One region of the Agrobacterium sp. 22-3639C2 genome, then DNA from elsewhere that is predicted to be linked to it. Evidence: predicted binding sites of a transcription regulator. Region 1 holds the regulator's gene; each other region holds the start of a gene.
The links. The regulator LexA, encoded in region 1, represses DNA repair genes until DNA is damaged. The targets are predictions, from matches to a motif close to TGTTCNNNNTGTGTTCNG.

Region 2: a site for LexA is predicted at 1,246-1,263, ahead of ACQZ6D_RS04895 (ATP-dependent helicase). Genes of this name have one in related genera too.
Region 3: a site for LexA is predicted at 1,061-1,078, ahead of ACQZ6D_RS20185 (ImuA family protein). Genes of this name have one in related genera too.

The regions. Positions count from the first base shown of each region.
Region 1 is NZ_JBNWDB010000001.1:383,266-385,533, reverse strand. It holds gene ACQZ6D_RS01895 (VOC family protein) at 1-283, opposite strand, end outside; gene lexA (transcriptional repressor LexA) at 494-1,216, shown strand; gene ACQZ6D_RS01885 (glutathione S-transferase family protein) at 1,655-2,268, shown strand, end outside.
Region 2 is NZ_JBNWDB010000001.1:976,842-979,109, forward strand. It holds gene ACQZ6D_RS04885 (efflux RND transporter periplasmic adaptor subunit) at 1-567, opposite strand, end outside; gene ACQZ6D_RS04890 (carboxymuconolactone decarboxylase family protein) at 793-1,203, shown strand; gene ACQZ6D_RS04895 (ATP-dependent helicase) at 1,305-2,268, shown strand, end outside.
Region 3 is NZ_JBNWDB010000004.1:602,760-605,027, forward strand. It holds gene ligD (non-homologous end-joining DNA ligase) at 1-856, opposite strand, end outside; gene ACQZ6D_RS20185 (ImuA family protein) at 1,139-1,891, shown strand; gene ACQZ6D_RS20190 (Y-family DNA polymerase) at 1,812-2,268, shown strand, end outside.

The DNA of each region.
Region 1 (2,268 bases):
CAAGAGCCGAAAAACCCTCCTGCCCGTCCCGTTGCCGGAAGGCCACATCCCTGCCGGTGAACACATCACCCCCCTCTATTGACGCATTATATTTAGCCGGATCAGCAATTGCGAGCGGCTCCAGATAGGTGCCATCGGCGAAAAATACGCAGGCATTTTGGGTGCCGAAAGGGTGCAGAGCCTCCGGCGCAACCGTAAAGCCAAGACTGACGAGGCGCTTCACGGCGACGCCTATGACTTCCACGGGCAAAACGAGATGGTCAACGCTATAGGGTTTCGTCATGACATGTATCCTGCTGGCCTTCCGCCCGGAGCATGCCGGGACGGTTTTGACCGCACAAAAGCACAATTGCGTGCTATGAGGCAAATCATCACAGCAATAAATGGCACCTTCACGAAATTTTAGGGGATTGCAGAACACATATGGAACATATAGTGTTCGTTCTGTATTTGTTTCGCGACTTCCACTACGATTCTAAAGGGTGTTTTCCTCATGCTCACGCGCAAACAGCAGGAATTGCTTCTCTTCATTCATGAACGAATGAAAGAGTCCGGCGTGCCGCCCTCCTTCGATGAAATGAAGGACGCACTCGATCTTGCTTCGAAATCCGGCATCCACCGCCTGATAACCGCTCTCGAAGAGCGCGGGTTCATTCGTCGGCTACCGAATAGAGCTCGGGCGCTGGAAGTCATCAAGCTGCCCGAGGCTTATACGCCGGGCGCAAGGCCGCAGCGCGGCTTTTCGCCAAGCGTTATCGAAGGCAGCCTTGGCAAACCCAAAACGCCGGAACCGGCCCCTGCCCCCAAGACGCCGGCCAACGATCTGGGCGGGGCTGTCACCGTGCCGGTCATGGGCCGCATCGCTGCGGGCGTGCCGATTTCCGCCATTCAGAACAACACCCATGATGTGGCCGTGCCAGTAGACATGCTTGGCACGGGCGAACATTACGCTCTTGAGGTCAAGGGTGATTCGATGATCGAGGCCGGCATTTTCGACGGCGACACAGTCATCATCCGCAACGGCAACACCGCCAATCCCGGGGATATCGTTGTGGCTCTGGTGGATGACGAGGAAGCCACGCTGAAGCGCTTCCGCCGCAAGGGTGCCTCCATTGCGCTCGAGGCGGCAAACCCAGCCTATGAGACCCGTATTTTCGGGCCCGACCGGGTGAAAATTCAGGGCAAGCTGGTGGGGCTGATCCGCCGCTACCATTGATCTTATCGAACCGAACGTGCTCACTTTACATTAGGCGTCATCGTGAAGATGGCGCCTATATATGGTTTGGCTGTTTCCAAACGTGGCGTGCTTTAGCGGGTGCACGAGGATATGCGCCATTCAGCCTATGCGCGTTGCCCTTTCCAAACTAAGTTCCTGCTCCATAAAGATGCTTCGGTTTCGCTACAGGCGTGGTGGCGAATGGGCTGTTCGCTGTAATTGTCGAAGCGATCCCATCCGCTGTTTTTTAGCGACGTTGTTCTGTCGTGTTGCGCAGTCAGTTTAGTGGTCACCAAAGGGTGACTTATCGCAAGGCGCGCTCTCAGTGACCCCACATCACCATTCATCAACGGCGTTTATGGGAGCCATGGATAATTTTCGATATTCCGTGAACGCTTGGCAGGTGTAGAAATACGCGTCATATCCGGGAGATACGCCATGTACGATCTTTATATAGCCAACAAGAACTATTCTTCATGGTCGCTGCGGCCGTGGGTATTGATGCGCACGCTCGGTATCGCCTTTGATGAAAAGCTCATTCCGTTCGGCGAAGGCGTCTCCTTCTCCTCCTTTTCGCCGACGGGCAAGGTGCCCTGCCTGGTCGACGAGGGTATGACGGTTTGGGAAACGCTTTCGATCGTCGAATATCTTGCTGAAAGACACCAGAGCGTCTGGGCAAGCGACAAGCATGCGAGGGCCTGGTCGCGTTCGGCCGCAAGTGAGATGCATGCCGGCTTTTCCTCGCTGCGCAATCTCTATCCCATGTCGGTGGGCATTCGGGTCAAACCCAGGGGCGGCGATTCCGGGCTTAAAGCCGATATAAAGCGGATCGATGCGTTGTGGAGCGAGGGTCTCACAAAATTCGGCGGGCCATATCTTGCCGGTCAAAAGTTCACGGCGGTCGATGCTTTCTTCTGCCCGGTTGCATTCCGTTTCCAGACCTATGGCAGCGCGGATCTTTCGCCAGCAGCGAAAGCCTATTGCGACCGGCTGCTCGCCCTACCTGCCATGCAAGAATGGTACGAGGCCGGTTTGAAGGAGAGCTGGCGCGA
Region 2 (2,268 bases), 590 kb from region 1:
GAGGTTCAGCTCGGCGGTGCTCAGTGCAAGCTTGGCGGCTTCCTCGGCAATCTGCGCATCCAGCACATCAAGGCGGGATACGGATTTCAGGTTACTGTAGGAACTCGATTTTTCGACGGCGCTGCGTAGCGCAACCTGCGCCTTGTCCCGCTCGATCACCTGCTCCTCGTCATCGAGCCGCGCGAGCACCTGCCCCTTTACGACGCGGGCGCCGGATGAAATGCGGATTTCCGAAAGCGTGCCTGATGTCTGCGGCATGACGACGACCGACTGGATGGCCTCGCCACTGCCGATGGCGTTCAGCCTGTCATTGACCGTGCCCTGCTTGACCGGGGCCATCGCCACCAGGGTCGCATTGCCATCGCGGCGTGCGGCGCCGGCATTTTGGCCGGATGACGAACCAGGTGTTCTGGCACCGGATGCGGCAACCTCGACCGCGCCAACAGGTGTTTTGCCGATGCCGATACCCGCGAGCAGATTCCGCGCTTCGGGTGAATAAAACCCCCAAAGACAGAGTCCTGCTCCCGCCACAGCAAGACAGACACCCACCTGTTTCCACACCCGCATACAATTCTCCGATTATCCGCACAGCATAAACCCGCCCCGAAAAGAGCTTTTCGGAACGGTAGAAGTATTCCCGCATGCCTTAACGAAGGCAACGCACAAATCCGTTCCTTACATAATTGTAATTTGTGATGAATTATCGTCGAAAGCGCACTGACGGCCATTTCTGTCGCAAACATTCGCCAATCCGGTAATCTGCAGCTGAAATAGCCATGACCGGAGGAATGCATGAGCACCGTAACGAAAGCCGAAAATCCTGAAGCCAACCCGCGCGTCAAGGCTGTGTTCGACGATATCCGCACAACGCGGAAATCGGATTTCATCAACAATATGTGGATCTACCTCGCCTTCGACCCCGATCTTCTGGAAAAGACCTGGGCCGAGGTCAAGGCGGTGATGGCCACACCTTCAGCGCTCGATCCGCTGGTGAAGGAAATGCTTTATATCGCCGTTTCCGTCACCAATGGCTGCTCCTACTGCGCCCACTCTCATACCGCGGCTGCAAAAGCCAAGGGCATGACGGGCGAACAGCATGCCGATCTCATGCGCGTCATCGCCCTTGCCGCCAAGACCAACCAACTGGCCGTGGCGCTGCAATTGCCGGTGGACACGGCTTTTGATGCCGACAGGCGGGCCTGAGACGAAAAAACGTCTTGGAATAGGCGTTTTGACGGATGATACCGGAATAAAAGCAGAACACGGTTCTAGCCTTTATATCCCGAATCACTACATTGGGCCGCATGAGCAACAGTTTTGACGATATGCCGTTCTTCGACGAAGAACCTGAGGTGCCGCGCAAGGCGACGAACAATGCCGATGCAGGCAACGCCGGCGGGCTTGGCATTGCCGCGCGCGCCATGGCGGCACGCGATCAGGCCCGGCCCACGCCCGACTATCTTTCCGGCCTCAACCCGGAGCAGCGCGAAGCCGTGGAGACACTGGACGGCGCGGTTCTGGTGCTTGCGGGCGCCGGCACCGGCAAGACCCGCGTTCTCACCACCCGCATCGCCCATATTCTGGCGACCGGACGCGCCTATCCCAGCCAGATTCTGGCCGTGACCTTCACCAACAAGGCCGCCCGCGAGATGAAGGAACGTATTGGCGTTCTGGTTGGCGGCGCGGTTGAGGGCATGCCCTGGCTCGGCACTTTCCACTCCATCGGTGTAAAGCTCTTGCGTCGCCATGCCGAACTCATCGGCCTGAAGTCTGATTTCACCATTCTCGACACCGACGATGTGGTGCGGCTGATCAAACAGCTTATCCAGGCCGAAGGTCTTGATGACAAGCGCTGGCCGGCCAAACAATTCGCCGGCATGATTGACGGCTGGAAGAACAAGGGGCTGACGCCGCCGGATATTCCCGAAGGCGATTCCCGCGCCTTTGCCAATGGCAAGGGCCGCGAACTTTACACGGCCTATCAGAACCGGCTGAAAACGCTGAACGCCTGCGATTTCGGCGATCTTCTGCTGCACCCCATCAGCATCTTCCGCCGCAATCCCGATATTCTGAAGGAGTACCACCAGAAATTCCGCTACATTCTGGTGGACGAGTATCAGGACACCAATACGGCGCAATATATGTGGCTCAGGCTTCTTGCCCAGCGCCCCAAAGGCGAGCCGCAAAACGTCTGCTGCGTCGGCGACGATGACCAGTCGATCTATGGCTGGCGCGGCGCCGAAGTGGACAACATCCTGCGCTTCGACA
Region 3 (2,268 bases), on a different contig from region 1:
TCTTGCGCAGCCTGGTCATCTCGGCGTCCCTGAAGCCCGTGCCAACATTCCCGACATGAATGAGCTCGGCACCGCGATAGGCAGCAAGCACCAGAGAGCCGAAGCCGCCGGGCGATGTCGTCGATGGCTCGTAGCCAACAACCATGAAGGCTTCGCTCTTAACGCACTTGATCTTGACCCAGTCGCCGGTCCGGCCGGAGCGATAGGGTTGATCCAATTGCTTGCCGACGATGCCCTCGAGGCCAAGGCTGCCAACGTGTTCCAGCAGGATCGCGGGATCGGCGTGAATGGTTTCCGAAAGGCGGATCGCGCCGTCGTGCCCCTTCAGCGTATCCTCGAGAAGATGCCGGCGCGAACGGTACTCCACGTTGCGCAGCTCATGGCCGTCGAGATAAATAAGATCGAACGCGTAGAGGATGGCGTCCGAAGCTCGGTTGCCAGCCGTCTTTCCAGACGCACCCAACGATTTCTGCAGCAGCCCGAAATCCGGCCGCCCTTCATCGTCAAGCACAACCGCCTCGCCATCAATGATCATCGTTGCCGGACCAAGCGCCCGGGCAGCCTGCTCGATCGCCGGAAACCGGTGCGTCCAGTCATGGCCACCACGCGTGAGGATGCGGACCCCTGTCGGCTCGATATGGATAGCGAGGCGATAGCCATCCCATTTCAGCTCCCAGCTCCATTGGTCGCCTTGTGGAGGGTGCGCCTTCAATTGGGCGAGCGCCGGCTCGACGCGATCGGGCATCGGATCAAACAGCAGCTGTGGCTGTGCGGGATTGCGCTTCCGACGCGGCTTTGACCGTAGCGGAGCTTCGGTATCACGAAGGAGCGGCTTTGATCTCGGTGGCTTCGTCATGCAAACGAGTTCAGCACGAAAACCTTAAGAAGATTGTGACGCCGTTCATCTATCCCCGCTATCCACCGTTTTGAACCCGACGGACGCCAGGGCTGCAAAAATTTCTGTTTCCCCTTACCTCCTTGAATCCTTTTCGAATCTTCGACTTTGCTAATACTGGGATAATATTCCTCAACTTTGTGGTGCTTGACTCTTTTGCACTACGAGAACAAACAATGAACATATGGCCTGTACGACATAATGTCGATCCTTTGAACACGACCTTGAAGGGAGCCGTGAACGATGAGTGCTGCCCGTCAGAGGGTGATTTGTGACTTGCGAGATCGCATCGCGTCGATGGAAGGGGTATCCGCGAAGCGGGCCGGAACACTTTCTTTTGGCGTTTCCGAGATCGATGCGGCCTTGCCTGGCGGGGGCCTCGCCTATGGAGCGCTGCACGAGTTTGCAGGCGGTGGCTCCGGTACTGTCGATGGTGCAGCGGCCGCCCTTTGTGTTGCCGGCATTGCCGCAAGAACAAAAGGCCCCGTCATCTGGTGTCTGACGCGGCCGGATCTTTTTTTTCCAGCTCTTGCCCATGTGGGTCTGCATCCCGACCGCGTCATCTTTGTTGAATCCGACAAGGAAGAGGATGTGCTGGCCAATATGGAGGAGGGCCTTTCCTTCGGCGGACTTGGTGCCGTCGTTGGTGAACTTGTTCGCCTGCCTATGGTCAGTTCCCGCCGCCTGCAGCTTGCAGCCGAGCGAACCGGGACCATGGCGCTCGCGGTCCGCCGATGGCGGCGACAGACGGAGGCCAATGACTTTGGGCAGCCGACGGCCTCGACCACGCGATGGCGTGTCAGCGTAATGCCGTCAGAGGAGTTGCCGGTACCGGGGGTGGGCAGGCCTCAATGGTTTCTGGAATTGATGCGCGTGAAAGCGGGTGAGTGTGCTGAGTTTCTCGTGAGGGCGTGCGATGACAAGGGTCGTCTCGATCTATCTTCCGGATCTGCCGACGGATCGCATTCGTCGGGCCGATCCGTCTATTCCGCCTGAACAGCCAATCGCCGTGATCGCGAGAAGCGGTTCGAAGCGATGGGTGTCTGCCGCCGATCCGGCTGCCAGAAAGGCGGGCGTGCATGCCGGCATGGCGGCGGCAAAGGCGCAGTCGCTGTTTCGCGGCCTGATGCTGGTTGACGCAGATTCGCAAGCCGATCAAGCCGCGCTCGAGCGCATCACGCTCTGGGCGCTGACGATCTATTCGCCGATCGTCGCCGTCGACGGGATTGATGGTATCGTCATGGATACGGAAGGCGCCGATCATCTGCAGGGTGGTGAACTGCCGATGGTGACGAAGATCGCCAACCAGTTTCTTGCCCGAAAACTGACGGCGCGCGTGGCGGTTGCCGACAGCTGGGGTGCTGCCCATGCTT